Regions from separate parts of the Burkholderia lata genome, predicted to be linked through region 2. Evidence: riboswitches for the same ligand, from Rfam matches in the RefSeq annotation. Region 2 holds a riboswitch; each other region holds the start of a gene.
The links. A riboswitch is a leader RNA that binds a small molecule or an ion and turns the genes downstream of it on or off. The one in region 2 is predicted to bind cobalamin.
Positions count from the first base shown of each region.

Region 1: another riboswitch for cobalamin. It lies ahead of BCEP18194_RS24585 (CbtB domain-containing protein); the one in region 2 lies ahead of cobG (precorrin-3B synthase).
Region 3: another riboswitch for cobalamin. It lies ahead of BCEP18194_RS30200 (TonB-dependent receptor domain-containing protein); the one in region 2 lies ahead of cobG (precorrin-3B synthase).
Region 4: another riboswitch for cobalamin. It lies ahead of BCEP18194_RS19110 (FecCD family ABC transporter permease); the one in region 2 lies ahead of cobG (precorrin-3B synthase).

Region 1 covers NC_007511.1:389,419-394,443, forward strand. The annotation lists gene BCEP18194_RS24575 (inorganic phosphate transporter) at 1-1,261, opposite strand, end outside; gene BCEP18194_RS24580 (histidine phosphatase family protein) at 1,437-2,024, opposite strand; cobalamin riboswitch at 2,074-2,211, shown strand; gene BCEP18194_RS24585 (CbtB domain-containing protein) at 2,245-2,454, shown strand; gene BCEP18194_RS24590 (CbtA family protein) at 2,468-3,190, shown strand; gene BCEP18194_RS24595 (LysR family transcriptional regulator) at 3,213-4,121, opposite strand; gene metE (5-methyltetrahydropteroyltriglutamate--homocysteine S-methyltransferase) at 4,249-5,025, shown strand, end outside.
Region 2 covers NC_007510.1:1,839,019-1,844,043, reverse strand. The annotation lists gene BCEP18194_RS14250 (cobalt-precorrin-5B (C(1))-methyltransferase) at 1-175, opposite strand, end outside; gene BCEP18194_RS14245 (bifunctional cobalt-precorrin-7 (C(5))-methyltransferase/cobalt-precorrin-6B (C(15))-methyltransferase) at 175-1,428, opposite strand; gene BCEP18194_RS14240 (hypothetical protein) at 1,543-1,944, opposite strand; cobalamin riboswitch at 1,982-2,172, shown strand; gene cobG (precorrin-3B synthase) at 2,280-3,644, shown strand; gene BCEP18194_RS14230 (precorrin-8X methylmutase) at 3,637-4,263, shown strand; gene BCEP18194_RS14225 (precorrin-2 C(20)-methyltransferase) at 4,260-4,994, shown strand; gene cobJ (precorrin-3B C(17)-methyltransferase) at 4,991-5,025, shown strand, end outside.
Region 3 covers NC_007511.1:1,676,065-1,681,089, forward strand. The annotation lists gene BCEP18194_RS30200 (TonB-dependent receptor domain-containing protein) at 1-1,867, opposite strand, end outside; cobalamin riboswitch at 2,207-2,399, opposite strand; gene BCEP18194_RS30205 (helix-turn-helix domain-containing protein) at 2,489-3,547, opposite strand; gene BCEP18194_RS30210 (hypothetical protein) at 3,715-4,059, shown strand; gene BCEP18194_RS30215 (Dabb family protein) at 4,049-4,681, shown strand; gene BCEP18194_RS30220 (NADP-dependent oxidoreductase) at 4,730-5,025, shown strand, end outside.
Region 4 covers NC_007510.1:2,898,857-2,903,881, reverse strand. The annotation lists gene BCEP18194_RS19125 (EVE domain-containing protein) at 1-443, opposite strand, end outside; RNA gene ssrS (6S RNA) at 515-696, opposite strand; gene BCEP18194_RS19120 (cell division protein ZapA) at 778-1,092, opposite strand; gene BCEP18194_RS19115 (ATPase) at 1,089-1,439, opposite strand; cobalamin riboswitch at 1,594-1,844, shown strand; gene BCEP18194_RS19110 (FecCD family ABC transporter permease) at 1,887-3,002, shown strand; gene BCEP18194_RS19105 (ABC transporter ATP-binding protein) at 2,999-3,814, shown strand; gene cobT (nicotinate-nucleotide--dimethylbenzimidazole phosphoribosyltransferase) at 3,867-4,922, shown strand; gene BCEP18194_RS19095 (adenosylcobinamide-GDP ribazoletransferase) at 4,912-5,025, shown strand, end outside.

The DNA of each region.
Region 1 (5,025 bases), on a different replicon from region 2:
CCGCAACCTTCACCCAAGTCGGAATGAACTTGGTTGCGTGGTCGAGCTGCTTGCGATAGTTGTCGATCGCGAGCTTGTCGTCGGCGGCGAACGCGGGCTGACCGGACTTCTCGATCAGGCGGATTGCTTCGGATACCAGATACATCGTGTTGCGCACGTTGTCGACGTCACGCTGCGGCACGGCCGCCATCGAGCCCGATGCACCGACCGCGGTCGCGAGCGACGTGGACAACTGCTGCACGGCGGGGATCACGGCCGGCGTCAGTTCGCGATGCTGGACGTAAAGCTCGACGTCAGCGCGCGGGTTCGCGGACGGTGCGACGCCGTTCGTGTACTTCCCGAACGTCGCGGCTGCCTGGTTCGCGACCGCTACGAAGGTCTGCGTCTCGGCCGGCGTGACGGCCTTGTTCAGCGCGTAGGCGGCCGGCACCGTGCCGATCAGGATCAGCATGATGAGGCCCATCCCTTTCTGCCCGTCGTTCGAGCCGTGCGCGAACGACACGCCGGTGCAGGTCAGGATCAGCAGGCAGCGAATCCAGAACGGCGGCGGCTGATCCTTCGGCGGCTCCTTGTACAGCTCCGGAATCTTCACGAGGGTTTTCAGCACGAGCAGCAGCAGCGCCGCGCACAGGAAGCCGACGATCGGCGAGAACAGCAGCGACTTGCCGACACCGAGCGCCTGGCCCCAGTCGACACCGCTCGTGCCGGACGGCCCGTGCATCAGCTGGTTCATCAGCCCGACGCCGATGATCGACCCGATCAGCGTATGCGAGCTCGACGACGGCAACCCGAAATACCAGGTCGCGAGGTTCCACACGATCGCGGCGATCAGCAGCGCGAACACCATCGAGAAGCCCGCACCGCTGCCCACCTGCAGGATCAGCTCGACCGGCAGAAGCTGCAGGATGCCGAACGCGACAGCACCGCTCGAGATCATCACGCCGAGGAAGTTCCACAGGCCGGACCAGATCACCGCGACGTTCGGCGTCAGCGAGTGCGTATAGATCACGGTGGCCACCGCGTTCGCGGTGTCGTGGAAACCGTTGACGAACTCGAAGCCGAGCGCGATCAGCAGCGCGGCGCCGAGCATCAGGTACGGGAACAGCGATCCTTCGCGCATCGGCGACAGATCGTCGATCAGGTGCGTGGCGATATAGATTGCACCGATCGCGAGCACCAGCAGGAAGACGGCATAGCCGAGCTGCCTGGTGCGCTCGACGGAACCCGAATTGTTCGGGGTAGACGAAGCAGGTTGATTCATGACGGTATCTCGTAAGGGAACCGCGACCGATCCTAGCTTCGGCTAGCAGTCAGTTTGATGACAGCAGGGACAACGAACGGAGTGTCTTACAGCGACGTAAGGTGAGCGTCGCGATTACGATGCGACGCATCGGCTTGCGTCGTGGTCCACAAAGTGAACGCAACACGGCGGGAGGCTATGTGGCAGTGTCGCGCCGATCGTCGTCGGCGATCAACATCCATCCGTGCGGCGACGCAGCGAATGTCGTGCACGACAGCGGTGCGACGTCGATGCGGGTTGCCGCGCCGGGATCCATCCGCAGCGCATGCGCGACGGCCGCGCGAACGATCGGCGCATGCGTGATGGCGACGATGTCGCGGCCGTGTTGCAGCGCGTTCAACCATGTGCCGGCACGGCGCATCGCTGCGTCGAACGATTCGCCGCCGTGCGGCGACGCGGACGGATCGCCGATCCACGCGCTCAATTCGTCAGGCATGTCGCGCGCGAGGTCGTGCAGCCGCTTGCCACGCCAGTTCCGGTAATCGATGTCGCGCAGTGCGTCATCGACGTCGGCGTGCAGGCCGAGCGCATCGGCGGTCTGCACCGCACAGCGGGCCGGGCTGCACAACACGAGCGCGCCGGTCACGCCTGTCCACCGGTCGCGCAGTGCCAAGGCTTCGGCGAGCCCGTGCGCGTCGAGCGGATCGTCGTCGGGAAACGTGCCGGTACGCATCGCGCGGGTCGATGCGTGTGCGATCAGGCGCAGCGAGGCATGCATGTTCATGTCGTGTTTCGGATGACCCGGGACGGGTGCGTTCGTTCACCTGTCGCCGCTTCAATACGCGAACGTTCGCGCGTACAATTCGCCCGATACGAAACGCGGAAGCCGGTTCAATTCCGGCGCGGTCGCGCCACTGTAACCGGTGATCCATGATCCCGGAAGCCAGACCTGCCTTCGTACCCATCCAACATTTGTCGGGGCGCGATTCCCCTGAGGTGCATCCATGAGCGAAGCAGTGCTGAAGCCGGCGGTCGTGCCGGCGCCCATCCCCGTCCGTGAATTGTTGCCGTGGGCCGTGTTCGTCGGCCTGATCCTGTTGCTCGCGATTTACTTCGTCGGCGCGGAACAGGGTGCGACGTCGCTCGTGCCGGGCATGTACGTCCACGAATTCGTCCACGACGGTCGCCATCTGCTCGGCTTCCCCTGCCACTGACGCGGAGTTCATGATGGTCGGAAAGCTGCTCATGCGCGGGATGCTCGCAGGCATCGCCGCAGGCCTTCTCACGTTCGGTTTCGCGAAAGTCGTCGGCGAACCGCAAGTCGATCAGGCAATCTCCTTTGAAGAAAAACTCGATGCCGCCAAGGGCGACGCGCCGGAACCCGAGCTAGTGAGCCGCCACACGCAGGCCGGCCTCGGTCTGCTGACGGGCGTCGTGACCTACGGCGCGGCATTCGGCGGACTGTTCTCGCTGGTCTTTGCGTACGCGTATGGCCGAGGCAGCCGCCTCCCGGCACGGCCGCTGGCCGCGTGGCTCGCGCTGGCTGCGTTCATCGCCCTCGTGATCGTGCCGAACATCAAGTACCCGGCCAATCCGCCGTCGGTCGGCGACCCGGACACGATCGGCTATCGCACGGGCCTGTTCTTCCTGATGATTGCGATCTCGATCGCGACGATGGTGTTCTCGGTCAACGTGCGCCGCCACCTGCTGGCAAAGCTCGGCCAATGGAACGCGTCGATTGTCGCGGGGCTCGTGTTCGTCGCGATCATCGCGGCCGTGCAGCTCGGGCTGCCGTCGATCAACGAAGTGCCGGCAGCGTTCCCGGCCGCCGTGCTGTGGAAGTTCCGCGTCGCGGCGATCGGCATGCAGGTGATCACGTGGACGACGATCGGCCTGCTGTTCGGCGCATGGGTCGAACGCACCGAACGCGTCGGCATGCGCGCCGCCTGACGCGCATCGCAACGGGGCGCGTCTAGCGCAGCATGCGCGGCGCGCTCCACGTCGATTCGCGCGCCAGCGCGACGAACGCGGCCAGATAGTCGATCGACGCATCCGCTTCGCGGATGCCGAGGAAGATCTGCTTCGCAATTCCCTTCTTGCCGAGCTTGACCGGCACGACCGGCATCCGGTCGGCGTATTCGTCGGCCAGCCATCTCGGCAGCGCGGCCACGCCGCGCCCGCTCGCGACCATCTGCAGCATGATGTCGGTCGTCTCGATCGACTTGTGCCGCTTCGGCACGATGCCGGCCGGCGTCAGGAACTGGTTGTAGATGTCGAGCCGGTCGGTTTCGACCGGGTAAGTGATCAGGATCTCGTCGGTCAGCTGTTCGGGCGTCACGTAGTCGGCGTTCGCGAACCGGTGTGAATCGGCGACCACCAGCACCTGCTCGTAGTCGAACACAGGGTCGAAGCGCAGGCCCGGCTTGTTCAGCGGATCGGGCGTCACGAGCACGTCGATGTCATAGCCGAACAGCGCGCCGATGCCGCCAAACTGGAAGCGCTGCTTCACGTCCACGTCGACGTCGGGCCAGCGCGACAGGTAAGGCGACACGACCTTCAGCAGCCACTGGTAGCACGGGTGGCACTCCATCCCGATGCGCAGCGTGCCGCGCTCGCCTTTCGCGTACTGCTTCATCCGCTCCTCGGCGAGCTCGAACTGCGGCAGCAGCCGGTTCGCCAGCTTCAGCAGATACTGCCCGCCCTGCGTGAGCCGCAGGCCGCGACCCTCGCGATCCCAGATCGGCGTGCCGAGCTGCTGCTCGATTTTCCGGACGGTATGGCTGAGCGCCGATTGCGTGAGATGCAGCGTATTGGCGGCCGCGGTCAGCGAGCCCTGGCGCTCGACCTCACGAATGACGACGAGATGGAATCGTTCCAGCATGGATTTCGCTCGCGCAACGAATGCATGAATAACTTTAATGGATGAATGAAATAATGCCATTTTATTTCATGATTTGAAATCCCTATGATGATTGCCGGACCTTCAATTTCTCTTCTGGACGGCGCTCATGGTCACGACACACAACCTCGGTTTTCCGCGCATTGGCGCCAAGCGCGAACTCAAGTTCGGTCTTGAACGCTACTGGAAGGGCGAATCGTCGCGCGGCGCGCTGAAGGCGCTCGGCGCCGAGCTGCGCCAGCGTCACTGGAACGACCAGCGCGACCTCGACCTGGCCCCGGTCGGCGACTTCGCGTTCTACGATCAGGTGCTCGACATGAGCTTCACGCTCGGCAACCTGCCGAAGCGCGTGCAGGGCTTCCACGGCGACGCGCTCGACAACTATTTCCGCGTCGCGCGCGGTCGTTCGGCACAGTCGGCGGAAGAGCACGCCGCGTGCTGCGGCGGAGTGTCGGCCGGCGAAATGACGAAGTGGTTCGATACGAACTACCACTACATCGTGCCGGAGTTCCACGCGGACACGAACTTCTCGCTTGACCCGTCGCGCCTGCTGCAGCAACTGGCGGAAGCGCAGGCGCAGGGCGTGGCCGCGAAGCCGGTGATCGTCGGCCCGGTCACGTACCTGTGGCTCGGCAAGGCGAAGGACGATTCGGACCGCCTCGCGTTGCTGCCGAAGCTGCTGCCGGTGTACGGCGCGCTGCTCGATACGCTGACCGCGCAGGGCGTCGAATGGGTGCAGATCGACGAACCGATTCTCGTCACCGAACTCGACGCGGCATGGCAGCAAGCCTTCAGGACCGCGTACGCTGCGCTCGAAACGCGTCGGATCAAGGTGCTGCTCGCGACGTACTTCGGCCAGTTGCAGGGCAACCTGGCGCTCGCGACC
Region 2 (5,025 bases):
AGAACTCGAGCCGCATCATCACGCGCTGCCCCTTCGGCAGCACGATCTCGACCGCGTCGTCCGCACTACCCGCGAGCAGCAGCCGTGCGGCGGCGAGCGACGTCGCGGTCGCGCAGCTGCCGGTCGTATAGCCGAAGCGTAGCGGCGCGGGCTGTTCGGGGGTCTCGTCGCGCATCACGCGTCCGTTGCGTTCGTCGCGGTCGACGGTGCGGGCGTGTCGGCGGTGTCGGGCTTGCGCACGTCGTACAGCGTGACCGGCAACGGTTGCCGCCACGTGTCGAAACGGCCGAGCGGCTCGGCGTGTGCGAGCGACACACGCGTAAGTGTGCCGCCATGCGCATCGCGCCACGCGGCGAGCGCCATCTCGCCCTGCAGCGTGACCGCGTTCGCGACCAGCCGGCCGCCCGGTTTCAGCGCTGCCCAGCACGCGTCGAGCACACCGGGTGCGGTCGCCCCGCCGCCGATGAAGATCGCGTCGGGCGCGGCGAGCCCCGCGAGCGCATCGGGGGCGCGGCCCGCGACGAGTTGCAGGCCCGGCACGCCGAGCGCATCACGGTTGTGTTCGATGAAGCGTTGCCGCTCCGCATGCGCTTCGATCGCGATTGCCTGGCATGACGGATGCGCGCGCATCCACTCGATGCCGATCGAGCCGCTGCCGGCGCCGACGTCCCACAGCAGCTCGCCGGGCACGGGCGCGAGGCGGCCGAGCGTCATGGCGCGCAGGTCGCGCTTGGTGAGCTGGCCGTCGTGACGGTACGCGTCGTCGGGCAGGCCGGGCGTGAGCGCGCGGCGCGGCGCGTCGGGGCAGGCCTGGCAGTCGAGCGCCACCAGATTGAGCGCGGCCGTTTCGTCGATGCGCCAGCCCTGTGCGAGCCCGTCGAGACGCCGCTCGAGCGGGCCGCCGAGATGTTCGAACACGCTGATGCGCGTCGGCCCGAAGCCGCGTGCGACGAGTTCGGCCGCGACGGCGGCCGGCGTGCGGCCGTCGGCGCTCAGCACGAACAGGCGGCGGCCGGGCAGCAGGTGACGCGCGAGCGTCGCAAGCGGACGGCCGACGAGCGAGACCGCGCCGACATCCTGCAGCGCCCAGCCGAGGCGCGCGGCTGCCAGCGACAGCGACGACGGTGCGGGCAGCACGCGCCATTCGTCGGGGGAAAGCTGGCGCGCGAGCGTGGCGCCGACGCCGAACAGCATCGGGTCGCCACTGGCGAGCACGCAGACGGGCGATGCGCGTCGGGCCAGCACGCCCGCGAGATCGAACGGCGACGGCCAGGTTTCGCGCGCGGCCGGCAGCCGCGCGGGCAGCATGTCGAGATGCCGCTTCGCGCCGACGACGAGCGTCGCGTCGAGCAGCGCGCGCCGCGCGCTGCGTCCGAGCCCCGCGTAACCGTCGTCGCCGATGCCTACTACTGTCAGCCACGCCGTCATGCACCCTTCCCCATCGTTCGATTCCCTACCGTTTGTTGCGATGCGCGGCGGCTGGGCCGCCGCGCGTTGATTCGTTGATGTGCCGAGCGTGACCGGTGCGATACGGCGACGACGTCAGCCGCGCGTCACCGGGCCAATCAAGACCAGCAAGCCCAGATACATGCCGCCGATCGACGCGATCAGCAGCCAGCCGAGCAGCAGCCACGTGAGCGGCCGCGCACCGATTTTCCTGTACAGGAACGTGCCACCCGCCACGATCGGCACGCCGAGGCCGGCGAGCCCGACATTCTTCGGCCACTCGGCCGACGGTGCAAGCGGGATCAGTATGCATGCGAGCAGCATCCAGGCCGGGATGGCCAGCAAGCCCAGTGCAATGCCCATGCCGAACAGCTCCGTCCTGCCGAGTTTCATCGCGGATACCGGCGGTCGCCGATCTGATGTCGAGCCGCCAATCGTACCATTTGCGAGATAGCGAAAAACCGGCTGCGGCCGTTCTGCGATGCGGTTGCGCGGCATATCGACAATGCCGGATCGTCGCGAAAATCGGGTATCCTACGGCCGTTCGTTCGCCGGTGCCCCTCGGGGCCGAAGAGGGAACACAGGGCGCGCCACGCGCCGCTGTGGCTGCCCCCGCAACTGTAGACAGCGAGCCGATCTCCCCCTCATGCCACTGGTTCCACCGGGAAGGCCGGGAGCCGGCGCCGACCTGTCAGCCAGGAGACCTGCCGGCCTGAAAGTGCGTGCGTGCCAGTCGGCGTCGGGCGGGGTGTACCGATGCGTTGGCCGCGGCGCGACACTGCCCCGGTACCCCGTTGAGTTCCGCCCCCGTTTCGATTCCTGCGTCGCCCGTCGTGCGCCCATCGGCCTGCCCGGGGCTCGTGCGCGTGGTCACGGCCGCCGACGGCGGGCTGTGCCGGATCAAGCTGCCGGGCGGCCGGCTCGACGCGCGCCAGGCCCGTGCGATTGCCGCTGCCGCGCGGGCATTCGGCTCCGGCACGATCGATGCGACCAATCGCGCGAATCTCCAACTGCGCGGCATTCGCGACGGCGCGGCCGACGCGCTGACGCGCGCGTTGCTCGACGCGGGTCTCGGCCCCCGCATTGACGGCAGCGCCAATGCCACCGCCGACGCAGCCGCGCTCGCCGCGAGCGACGACGTCCGCAACCTGATGCTCAGCCCGCTCGCCGGCCACGATCCCGCCGCGCTCGTTGATAGCCGCGCACTCGCCGCACCGCTCTTCGACATGCTGGCGCGCGAGCCACGCCGCGGCGAACTGTCGCCGAAATTCTCGATCCAGCTCGACGGCGGCGAATCGGTTGCGGCGCTCGACCATCCGCACGACATCTGGCTGGCCGCCTGGCACCGCAGCGACGGCGCGGTGCGCGTCGCTGCCGGGCTGGCCGGTTGCCCGCCGGTCGCGCACGACGACCCGCCCGCTTCGGTCGATGTCGCGCCCGATCAAGGTGTCGCACTGGTCCGCGCGCTGCTGCTCGCGTTCCTCGATCTTGCTCCGGCCGACGTCACGCGGATGCGCGCGCTGCTCGCAACGTGCGGCGAACGCACATTGCTCGAACGCGCGCAGCGCTATTTACCCTTCCCGCTTGCAGCCGATCCAGCGCTTGCCGGCTGGCGCCGTACGCGCGCCGACGCGGCGCTGCGTTTCGGCGTGCGCCCGTCGCGCGATGCGGCGCGCTGCAACGTCGGCGCGCAATGCGTGCTCGGCCGGCTCGATGCCACGCAACTGGAACGGCTCGCCGCGCTGGCCGAAACCGACGGCGACGGCACGCTGTCGATGACACCGTGGCAAGGCGTGTTCCTGCATCGCGTGTCGCTCGAACGCGCACCGGCCACGCTCGATGCGCTCGCGTCGCTCGGCCTCGTCTGCGCGTCGTCCGACCCGCTGGCGACGCTCGTTGCATGCACCGGCAGCACGGGCTGCGCGAAGGCACGCGCCGACACCAAACACGACGCGCTCGCGCTCGCCGCCCGCATCGGCCACGCGGTCGACGTGCACCTGACCGGCTGCGAACGCCACTGCGCGCTGCCGCATCCCGCGACGCACACGCTCGTCGCGGTGGCGCCCGCGCACTACGACCTTTACCGGCGCGACGCCGCTGCGGGCCTCGGCGCCCCGCTCGCGCGCCATCTGACGATTGACCAGGCCGCGGCCCGACTGACGGGCGCGCGGCACAGCCAGGACACCACCGATGCTTGACTACATTCGCGACGGGCAGGAAATCTACCGCCAGTCGTTCGCGACGATCCGCGCCGAGGCCGACCTGTCGCAGGTTCCGCCCGACCTCGAGAAACTCGCGGTGCGCGTGATCCATGCGTGCGGGATGGTCGACGTCGTCTACGACCTGCGCTTCTCGGCCGGTGCCGGCACGGCAGGCCGCACGGCGCTTGCCGCCGGTGCGCCGATCCTGTGCGACGCGAGGATGGTCGCCGAAGGCATCACGCGCGCACGGCTGCCGGCCGACAACCGCGTGATCTGCACGCTCGGCGAGCCCGAGGTGCCCGATCTCGCGCGACATCTCGGCAACACGCGTTCGGCGGCCGCGCTCGAACTGTGGCGCCCGCATCTCGCCGGCAGCGTCGTCGTGATCGGCAATGCACCGACCGCGCTGTTTCACCTGCTCGACATGATCGACGCCGGTGCACCGCGCCCAGCATTGATTCTCGGTTTCCCGGTCGGCTTCATCGGCGCGGCCGAATCGAAGGCGCTGCTCGATGCCGACAGCCGCGGCGTGCCGTACGTCGCGCTGCTCGGCCGGCGTGGCGGCAGCGCGATGGCCGCTGCGGCGATCAACGCCCTCGCGACGGAGGTCGAATGACGACCGCGCGCGGACGCCTGTTCGGGGTCGGCGTCGGCCCCGGCGATCCTGAACTGATGACGATCAAGGCGCTGCGCGTGCTGCAGGCCGCGCCCGTGGTCGCGTATTTCGTCGCAAAGGGCAAGAAAGGCAATGCGTACGGCATCGTCGAAGCGCACCTGCGGGACGGGCAAACGCAACTGCCGCTCGTCTATCCGGTGACGACCGAGGCGCTGCCGCCGCCGCTATGCTACGAGACGGTGATCGCCGACTTCTACGATACGGCCGCCGAGATCGTTGCCGCGCACCTCGATGCCGGCCGCGACGTCGCGGTGATCTGCGAAGGCGACCCGTTCTTCTACGGCTCGTACATGTACCTGCACGACCGCCTCGCGCCGCGCTACGACACCGAGGTGATCCCCGGCGTATGCGCGATGCTCGGCGGCACCGCCGTGCTCGGCCAGCCGCTCGTCTATCGCAACCAGAGTTTGTCGGTGCTGTCGGGCGTGCTGCCCGAGCACGAACTGCGCGAGCGGCTCGCGCGAGCCGACGCGGCCGTCGTGATGAAGCTCGGCCGCAACTTCGACAAGGTGCGGCGCGTGCTCGACGAGCTGGGGCTCACGAAGCGCGCGCTGTATGTCGAGCGCGCGACGATGGCGAGCCAGCGCATCGTGCCGCTCGACGAAGTCGATCCGATGGCGTCGCCGTATTTCTCGCTGCTCGTCGTGCCGGGGGAAAAATGGCAAGGATGACGACGCCGCCCGCCATCGTGATTCTCGGCGC
Region 3 (5,025 bases), on a different replicon from region 2:
TCATGTACTGCCGATCGAACAGATTCGACACCGTCGCCGATACCGTCACGTGCGAATTGATCCGGTACGACGCGCGCAGGCCCACCGTCAGGTACGAAGGCAGATAGGTCGAATTCGCCGGATCGTCGAACGTCGTGCCGCCATAAAGCAGCGACGCCCCCGTGCTCAACGCATGCAGGTGCAGTTCATCCCACGTGTGATCGATGTTGAGGCTGACCGTCTGGCGCGGCCGGCGGTTGAGCCACGAGTCGTTGGTCTCGTCCTGCGGATTCAGGATCCCGACCGCGACGCTCACCGGCGTCGAACGGCCGATCGTCCCCTTGTACGACAGGTCGATCCCGCGAATATGCGCGCGACCGATGTTCATCGGCGAGAACGTCGCCGGGTTGTACGCGATCAGGTTGGTGACTCGCGTGTCATAGATCGCGGCCGTGAACGTACCGTACGACGTGTTCGCATCGACCGCCGCCTCGACCGATGTGTTGCGTTCCGGGCTGAGATTCGGATTGCCGTAGCCGGGGTAATACAGGTCGTTGAACGTCGGCAGCCGGAACGCATTGCCGTACGACACGCGTGCCGTGTACACCGGCGTGATCGCCCACGACAGCGCCGCGTTACCCGTATTCACCGACTGCCCGGCGATGATTTCATGACGCCCCGCGAGGAACATCGTGACGCTGCCGAGCGTTGCCGACTGATGCAGCGAGAACGCGGAATCATTGCGCGTCGGCACGCCGTTCGGAATGTCGACCGGCAGGAATGCCTGCTCACGCGTGAAGTCGTACGTGAGCTTGGTTTCGCCCGACAGCGGCAGCCCGAACAGATGGAATCCGCGCTCCTGATGCGTCAGCGACGTCGACGTGCTGATGCGCTGCGAATTGATCTGGTCGGTCGGGATGGTCGGATCGCTCGCGTAGATGAACCCGCGATCGTTCGAATAACCGAAGGACTGGTCGAACTGCGTGTCCGGCGTGATGTCGAGATGGAACGCGATGCCGGTCGTCAGTTGATGATCGAGCTGGCGGTTCCCATAGCCGCTGTTGTCGTAGGACAGATCGGACCGGTGATACAGCGCGAACGTCGAGATCGACCAGTTGTCGCGCGCGTAGCCGAGGCGTGCATCGAGATCCTGCGCGTGGTACGGGTTGCGGCCCGCCTCATGCCCGTACGCAAAAGGGCGCGTCGCATCGATGCCGGCCGTGTTGTACGAGTGCAGGCCGAGCGAGTAGGTGAGCCCGCCGAGCGCGGCGAGCGGCCCGGTCGACGGCACCGTGCCCGACGTGCGGAGCTGCGTGTCGAACGTCTTGTTCGACCCGCCGCCGAACGACACGGTCGTCTGGTTCGGCTGGTTGGCGGCGCGGCGCGTGAAGAGCTGCACGACGCCGCCCATCGCATTGGCGCCGAACGACGCGGCGGCCGGCCCCGAGATCACTTCGACACGCTCGAACGCTTCGGTCGGCAGGTCCGCCCACGGCGCGATACCGGTGGTCGACGAGCCGATCCGGATGCCGTCGATGAACACGGCGACCTGGCTTGCCGACGAGCCGCGGATGCTGACCGACGCGGACGAACCGGGCCCGCCGTTCTGCGAGACCGTCACGCCGGGCAGCGTCGCGAGCGCCTGCGTGATGCTCGGGTCGCTCGGTGACAGCCGGTCGAGATCGGTGCGCGTGAGCACCTGGGTCGTCGCATAGCGCTGGTCGAACGACTCGGGCAGCCGACGCGCGTCGGTCACGTTGATCGTCGGCAGGTCGGCGCTGTCGGCGGCCGGGGCCGGTTGCGAAACCGCAGTGTCGCCGGCAGCGTGGGCGAGCGGCGAGAGGAGCGCAGTCGCGGCGGACGTGGCAAGGAGGTGTCGAATCTTCATGAGGCTGTCGTTGTTGTCGGGCTGCGCATGCGGCGATCGAGGGCGGGCGGCGGCAGCACCGGTTTTGTTATCGGTGATCGGGCTATCGCGCGACCGGGCCAAGCGGGCCGCAGTCGCGGGCGTCGGCGCGGCATATGCCGGCGGACGCGATCGACAGGGAGCGGCACGCGCGAGCGGGCGGGCCGTGCATGCCGGCGGCGTGCCGGCGCGACGCTTCCGGTGCGGAAGCGGATGCGGTAATGGTGGACATCGGGCGGATCCTGAGGTCGGGCCGTCCATGCAACGGGCACCGCCAAAGGCGGTGTTGGCGCATCGGGACACCCCGCCCGGTGCGGCTGCTTGGACCTCGGGTCGATGGCAGGTCTCCTGGCTCGCGGGTCCTGATTCGTGCCGGCCTTCCCGGTTTCCCAGTGGCATGCAGTGGCACGGATTCGCCGCTCACAGTTGCGGGGGCAGCCGCAGATTCGAGGCGCTGCCTCTCCTGCGTTCCCTTTTGATCCCGTTTCCGGGAACCATCAGCGCGCAAGGGTAATGGCGTGCGCTCCGGCGCGTCAATTGTCCGGCCGCGCGGGGATGCGAAAAAACGTCATTACCGCGCAAATATTTTCGAAATCCTTTCTTTTATGCGTCGGCGCCGCGTTTCATGTCTGACGAAACGGGTGGATTCGCTGCGATGCAATCGCGCCGGAACCGGCTCGGCGCGATACCCGTCCACCGCACGAACGCGCGGCGAAACGCCTCCTCGCCGCCGAACCCGAGATGCGCGGCGATCCGCGCGACCGGCCAGTCCGACTCGCGCAGACAACGTTGTGCGGCTTCGGCGAGACATTGCTCCCGGAGTGCGTGATAACCGGTGTGCTCGGCCACCAGCCGCCGCCGCAGCGTTGCCTCGCTGACATCGAGCCACGTGGCCAGCTCGGCGAGCACCGGCAACGCCTGCTCGTGCGCAAGCGCCGCATCGAGAAAGCCGCGCACCTGCTGCGCCCACGACACGACAGCCGGCGCCGCATCGATCAGGCGAAACGGAAAATCGACGAGAAACGCGTCGAGCTCGGCCGGCTGGCGGATCACGCGGCATTCGAGCCGCGCCGCATCGAACGCGAAGCCGTAGGTCTTGCGGCCCACTTCGACCGGCGCATTGAACAGCCCGAGCAGCGGCATCGCGTCGTCGCGGCGCGGATGGCCGAGCCACACGTCGGTCGGCCGCAACGGCTGCCCGATCAGCCAGCCGAACAGTTGCAGATAGCAGAACAACCCCGTCAGGTCGACGAGGCACGCGGCCGGACTGCGCGTGCGGCGCAGCGAATCCATCCGGAACGTCGCACGCCCGTCGCGCACGGTGAGCGACAGCGCGCCGGCGCGCGGCGTCAGCATCTCGCCGAATTCGCGCGCACAGCGGATCGCGTCGGCGAGCGTCGCGCAACTCAGCAGGCAGCGGCACATCAGATCGACTTCGCGCTTGCGCATCGGCGGGTGGCCGTCGCCGCGTGCGACCTGCGCCTCGAGGCGTTCGATCGCGTCGCGGTACAGCGCGACGAAATCGCCCGATGTCGTTGCCGGTTGCGGCGGCTGCGCATCGCGATCGGCCGGCGGCGCGCCGCTGCGCGTGAGTTCGCTCAGCAGGCGCGCGCCGAGGCCCGGCAGGACGCGGCCGCGGGTTGGCATGGCGCGTTGTTTCATGAGTCTCCCGATCTGAGCGTTGCGACAGGGGCCGGTGAGCGGGCCGGTAGGGGTCGGCTGACCGTCGCCACGCAAGAATGCTATCCACGCCGACTGCCTTCGGCCTCGCCGGAACGGCGTAGGCCGGCTGCGCATCCCTGTCACCAACGACCACGGACGACACGCGAATGATCCAGATCGTAGACGAAATCACGCTCGCGCCCGAGCGCATTCCCGACGTGCTTGCCCTGCTGCGCGACCGTTACCTGCCGGGCCATGCGGCACGCGGGCTGACGGCGGCCGGCCGCTGGGTGTCGCCGCCCGTCGCGGTGCCGGGCCAGCCGAGCACGCTGTGGCTGACCTGGCATGTGGCCGACGCGCCGGCCTACTACCGGATGCGCGCGTTGACCGATGCCGACGTGGTCGGCTTCTGGATGGCCGTCGACGCGCTGTGCGACGTGCGCCGCCGCCATGTGATGACGGACGCCGCTGCGCCGCTGCCGGTGCCGACGGAGGTCGACCATGCGGCATGACACGGCACAGGTATTCGTGTCGGCGGATTGCCATGCCGGCGCGATCGAACATGCGTTGCACGAGGCCGCGCACGCGCTGGCCGGTGCGAAACGCGTGGCACTCGCACGCAATCTGGACGGCAGTTGGGGCGCGGGCGACTACACGCTCGACGTGCTGCGCGACGAGTCGGTGGCCTGCGACACAGCGGACTTCGCCGCATTGGCGCAACTGCCGGGTATCGCGCGCATCGACGGCGCAGCGTGCCGCGCGATCGGCGGCGGCCTGCGCGAACCGGCGTTGCGCGACGGCGTATGGCGCACGCTGATGCTGCGTGCGCGGCCGCAGGCCAGCGCAGCACAGATCGCCGCGCTCGAACGCGAGCTGTTGCTTATGCCCGCGTTCATGCCCGGTATCCGCAACTGGCGGCTGAGCCGGATCGAGACGCCCGGCGCGTGGACGCACGTGTGGCAGCAGGAATTCGCGCACGTCGGCGATCTCGTCGGCGAATACCTGATGCATCCGTATCACTGGGGCTGGGTCGATCGCCGGTTCGATGCCGAAAGCCCCGACTGGACGGTCGATGCGATCTCGCATGCGTTCTGTCCGCTCGCGTCGAGCCTGCTGGCCGATACGGCGGCGTGACGCGCCGCACACATCAAGCTGACAACACACAACCCTGGAGACACGAAGATGCGAGCTTTGTTGATCGACCGCGTCGGTCATTCCGACGCGTTCCGGATGGCCGACGTGCCGGCACCGACGCCGGGCCCCGGTGACGTGCTGATCCGCGTTGCGTACGCGGGCATCAATCCCGCCGACTGGAAATGCCGCGAAGGCTACCTCGGTGCATTCATGCAATACACGTTTCCGTTCGTGATCGGCTTCGACGCGGCGGGCGTGGTCGAAGCGGTCGGCGACGGCGTCGACAGTTTCGAACCCGGCATGCGCGTGTTCGCGCAGACCGACGTCGGCGCGGGGCGCTGGGG
Region 4 (5,025 bases), 1.1 Mb from region 2:
GTGATGAAGCGCCATTCGGCGCGCGTGACCGGCGTGATCGACAGCCGGTTGCCGCGTGCGAGCACGCGCATGTCGGCGAGTTCGTCGTGTTCGCGCAGCGCCGCAAGCGGCACGAGTGGCGATTTTTTCACGTAGCACACGTCGACGAGCAGCCAGCGCGGTGCTTCCTGAGTCGACTTCGGGTCGTAATAGGGGCTTTTCGGATCGAACTGCGTGGGGTCGGGGTAGGGCGTCGACGACACTTCGGCGAGGCCCGCGATGCCCGGCTCGGGGCAGCTCGAGTGATAGAACAGCACGCCGTCGCCGATCTTCATCGTGTCGCGCATGAAATTGCGCGCCTGATAGTTGCGCACGCCGGTCCACGGCAGCGAGCGCTGCGGTGCGTTGGCGAGATCGTCGATGCTTGCTTCGTCCGGTTCGGACTTCATCAGCCAGTATTGCATGGATCGTGATCGACGCAGAAAGAGGCTGCTACAAAAGAAAACGGCACCGGGCTTCGCCCGATGCCGTTGGATAGGCCCCCGCCTTGGCCGCTAGGCCGGCATCCTGAACCTGAGGTTCAGAATTGGTCGCAGTTAGCAGCACTTCGGGTACATCAGACAGAGTGACGCGCGCGCCCGTGCTACAAATTTCCGCAACCGTGCACATGGCATTGGTTCAAGGAATATATGACCTTGGCGAACCAGGCAGGGAAGCTGACTGAACTGTGATTCGATGCGCCAATTTGACCACCGTTGATCGCCGAGATCAAGCGGAATCGACGCATCGATTAAAACGTTACTGCGTCTCGTGCTGTGCGAGCACCGCGCCGAGCTGTTCGTTCATCTGGTGCATTGTACGACGGATTTCCTCCGCGGGAAATGCTTCACCGTGCCGCACGCTCGTTTGCAGCCGCAGCAATTCGGACGCGAGCGACAGCGCCGCCATCACGGCGATGCGATCGGTGCCGCGTACCGAGCTGTTCGAGCGGATTTTCGACATTTCGGCGTCGACACGCGCGACCGCTTCGAGCAGTGCCGCTTCGGTCTCGGCCGAGCAGGCGAGCCGATAGGCCTGACCGAGAATCGAGACTTCGATCTGCTTGGTGCTCATGCATGTTCTCCGTGGCTGGCCGCGTCATCGCCATCCGCACGCGCCTGCCCATCCAGCAGGTCGAGCTGGTTGTCGGCTTGCTCCGCACTTTTCGAGCGCGGCAGCTTTTCGAGAATCGCGTTCAGTTTCACCTGGGCGTCGTCGATCTTTGCCGACAGCGTGTCACGCTCGGCCGCAAGTGCATTGCGTTCGTCGCGCAGTTGCGCGAGTTCCGCGCGGACAGCGTCCGCATCCGCGCGCAATTGCGCGACCTGCTCCTCGAGCGCGAGCCGTTCCGAGTGATAGCGCTTGTTCAGCGAAATCAGACGGCCAATATTTTGAGATAGGGTTTCGAGTTCGTTGAGCATTTGCTGCGTCCTCTAAAGACCCAGCATTTTAGCGCGGAATAACGCGCAATCCGACATCTGTAACGTTTCCAGTCGTAACACCCCTGCTTCTTGCGGCGAATCAGCGCTTCCTGTGCGTGTCCGGACGCTTCCTTGACGCTCGCGCGACCCGCTCCTAAACTGGCGCCGCCTCGGTGCTCGCGCGTGGAACGCGCGGTTAAACGGGAAGCAGGGCGCGGGCGCCGGAAGCCCGCCAACCTGCGCTGCCCCCGCAACGGTAAGCGGCCGCGTCCGATGACGCAGGCCGGCTCGGGCGCGTTTCACGTGCAGGTTCTGCATGCGGACGCGGGCCACTGCGCGTCATCGCGCGGGAAGGCGAGCCGGACCGCCGCCAGCCCGGATACCGGCCGAGACGGGGAGCCCGCACGGGCTTCGTGACGCGCGGCCTGCGGGGAGGCGGGGCGCGCAATGCTTCACGGAATCTTCTTCGATGCTGACCCCAATCGTCCGCGCGGCGCTCAAGTCACGACCGGCCGGCACCCGCAAGCGGGTGCGCCGCACGTCGTGTGCGGCGCCGTACGCGGCATGAGCGCCGCGCGCGCCACCGCGATCTGGGCCCTGCTGGCTGCAGCGGTCGCGTTGCTGTTCGTCGCGTCACTGTCGATCGGCAGCGTGCCGATGTCGCCATGGCAGGCGCTCGCGTCGCTCGTGCCGCATGGCGGCGACGCGCTGTTCGCCGATATCGTCCGCACGCTGCGCCTGCCGCGCGCGCTCGCGGGCTTCGCATGCGGCGCGCTGCTCGCGCTGGCCGGTGCACTGCTGCAGGTGCTGCTGCGCAATCCGCTCGCGGAGCCGTACGTGCTCGGCGTGTCGGGTGGCGCAGCCGGCTTTGCGCTCGTCGCGATGATCGCGGGCGGCGCGTGGTGGCTCGTCGATGCGTCGGCGTTTGCCGGCTCGCTCGTGTCGGTCGCGCTCGTGCTCGGTCTTGCGCGCCGCGAGCTGTGGCGCGGCGAATCGCGCGATGCTTCGCCGCGGCTGCTGCTCACGGGCGTCGTGATCGCGGCGGGGTGGGGCGCGCTCGTCACGCTGCTGCTGTCGCTCGCGCCCGATGCACGATTGCGCGGGATCATCTTCTGGCTGACCGGCGACCTGAACGGCGTGACCACGCCGTGGTTCGCGTGCGGTGCGCTGTTGCTGGCCGCATGCGTCGCGTTGCCGGCCGCGCCGCAACTGAACGTGCTGCTGCGCGGCGATGCGACCGCGCTCGCGCTCGGCGTGCCCGTTGCGCGCCTGCGCGTGCGGATCTATCTCGTCGCATCGCTGGCCGCCGCGGCCGCGGTGACGACGGCCGGCACGATCGGTTTCGTCGGCCTCGTCGTGCCGCATGCGCTGCGGCTCGCTTTCGGCAACGACCAGCGGATGCTGCTGCCGGCCGCGATGCTCGCGGGCGGCGGCGGCGTGATGGCGGCCGACCTGCTCGCACGCACTGCGATCGCGCCCGCGCAACTGCCGGTCGGCGTGATGACCGCATTGATCGGCGTGCCGGTGTTCCTGTGGATGTTGTTGAGGAGGCCGATGCGATGACGGGGGCCGCACTGCACGCCACGGCCGGTGACATGAACTACGCGGCCGTCGGCCTGACGCTGAAGGCCGGCGCGCGCACGCTGCTCGACGGCTTCACCCAGGTGTTTCGTCCCGGCGAAATCTGGTGCGTCGCCGGGCCGAACGGCGCGGGCAAGACGACGCTGCTCGCGACACTCGCGGGGCTGCAGCCGCCGGCCGGCGGACACGTCGAGATCGACGGCCGGCCGCTTGCCGCATGGCCGCCCGAGCAACTCGCGCAGCGCCGTGCGCTGATGCCGCAGCAACTGCACGACGCATTCAGCGCGACCGTATTCGACACGGTGTTGCTCAACCGCTTTCCGTATCTCGGGGGTTGGGGCTGGGAGCGTGACGGCGATCGCGCGGCCGCGCGCGACGCGCTGGCGACGTTCGATCTCACGGCTCTGGCGTCGCGCGACGTGCTGTCGCTGTCGGGCGGCGAGCGCCAGCGCGTCGCGCTGGCCGCGACGCTGTGTCAGGATGCGCCGCTGATGCTGCTCGACGAGCCGCTCGCGCATCTCGACCTGCATCACCAGATCGATTGCCTGACCGCGCTGGCCGCATGGCTCGACGCGGGCCCGCGCACGGTGCTGTTCTCGTGCCATGATCTGAATCTCGCGCGGCGTTTCGCGACGCATGCGCTGTTGCTCGACGGCCGCGGCCACGCGTGGGCCGGCCCCGTGCACGACGTGCTGACGCCCGAGCGCGCGAGCGATGCGTTCGGTTATCCGCTCGTGCTGATCCGCGAGAATGGCCGCGATGCGCTGCTGCCGGCGTGGCCCGAGCGACAATGACCCTTTCTTTTCCGATGCGCGGCGCACACCGCGCCAACGACACGGCTTTTCGATGACGACCTCGACCCACTTCCCGCCCGCGATCGCGCCGCTCGACGATGTGCTGCGCAAGCGCCTGCAGCACGTGATCGACCACAAGACCAAGCCGCCCGGCAGCCTTGGCCAGCTCGAGGCGATCGCGCTGCAGATCGGCCTGATCCAGCACACCGAGCGGCCGGTCGTGCAGCGTCCGGTGATGATCGTGTTTGCCGGTGATCACGGGATTGCCGTCGAGGGCGTGAGTCCTTATCCGCAAGCGGTGACCGCGCAGATGGTCGCGAACTTCCTCGCCGGCGGAGCGGCAATCAACGCGTTCTCGGGCGTCGCGCAGAGCACGCTCGAGATCGTCGATGCGGGTGTTGCGTCGCCGCTGCCGCTGTCCGACCGGCTGGTGTCGCTGCCGGTCGCGCGCGGGACGCGCAACTTCGCGGCGGAGCCGGCGATGACGCGCGACGAGGCGATGACGGCACTCGCGGCCGGCGCGGCGCGCGTGCGCCTGCACGCGTCGCTCGGCACGAACGTGATCGGCTTCGGCGAGATGGGGATCGCGAACACGTCGTCGGCCGCGTGCCTGATGAGCCGCCTGCTCAGCGTGCCGATCGACGCGTGCGTCGGGCGCGGCACCGGCCTCGACGACCAGGGCCTCGCGCACAAGCGTGCGGTGCTCGGCCGTGCGCTCGTCAAGCACTCGCACGCCATTGCACCGCTCGATGTGCTCGCGACGTTCGGCGGCTTCGAGATCGCGATGATGACGGGCGCGTATCTCGCGGCCGCGAGCGAGCGGATGACGATCCTCGTCGACGGCTTCATCGCGACGGCCGCGCTGCTGGTTGCCGAGCGCATCGCGCCCGGCGTGCGCGACTACTGCGTGTTCTCACATACGTCGCACGAGGCCGGACACCGGCGCATGCTCGAGCATTTCGGCGCGAAGACGCTGCTCGCGCTCGACCTGCGGCTCGGCGAAGGCACGGGCGCCGCGCTTGCGCTGCCGCTCGTGCGTGCGGCGGCTGCGTTCCTCACGGAGATGGCGAGCTTCGAATCCGCCGGCGTCGACAATCGTGACGCCTGATCGCGCGCGCGGCGTGCAGGCCGAACTGCGCTACTTCTTTGTCGCGCTCGGCTATTTCACACGCGTGCCCGTGCCGCGCTCGATCGGCTACGCAGCCGGCGAT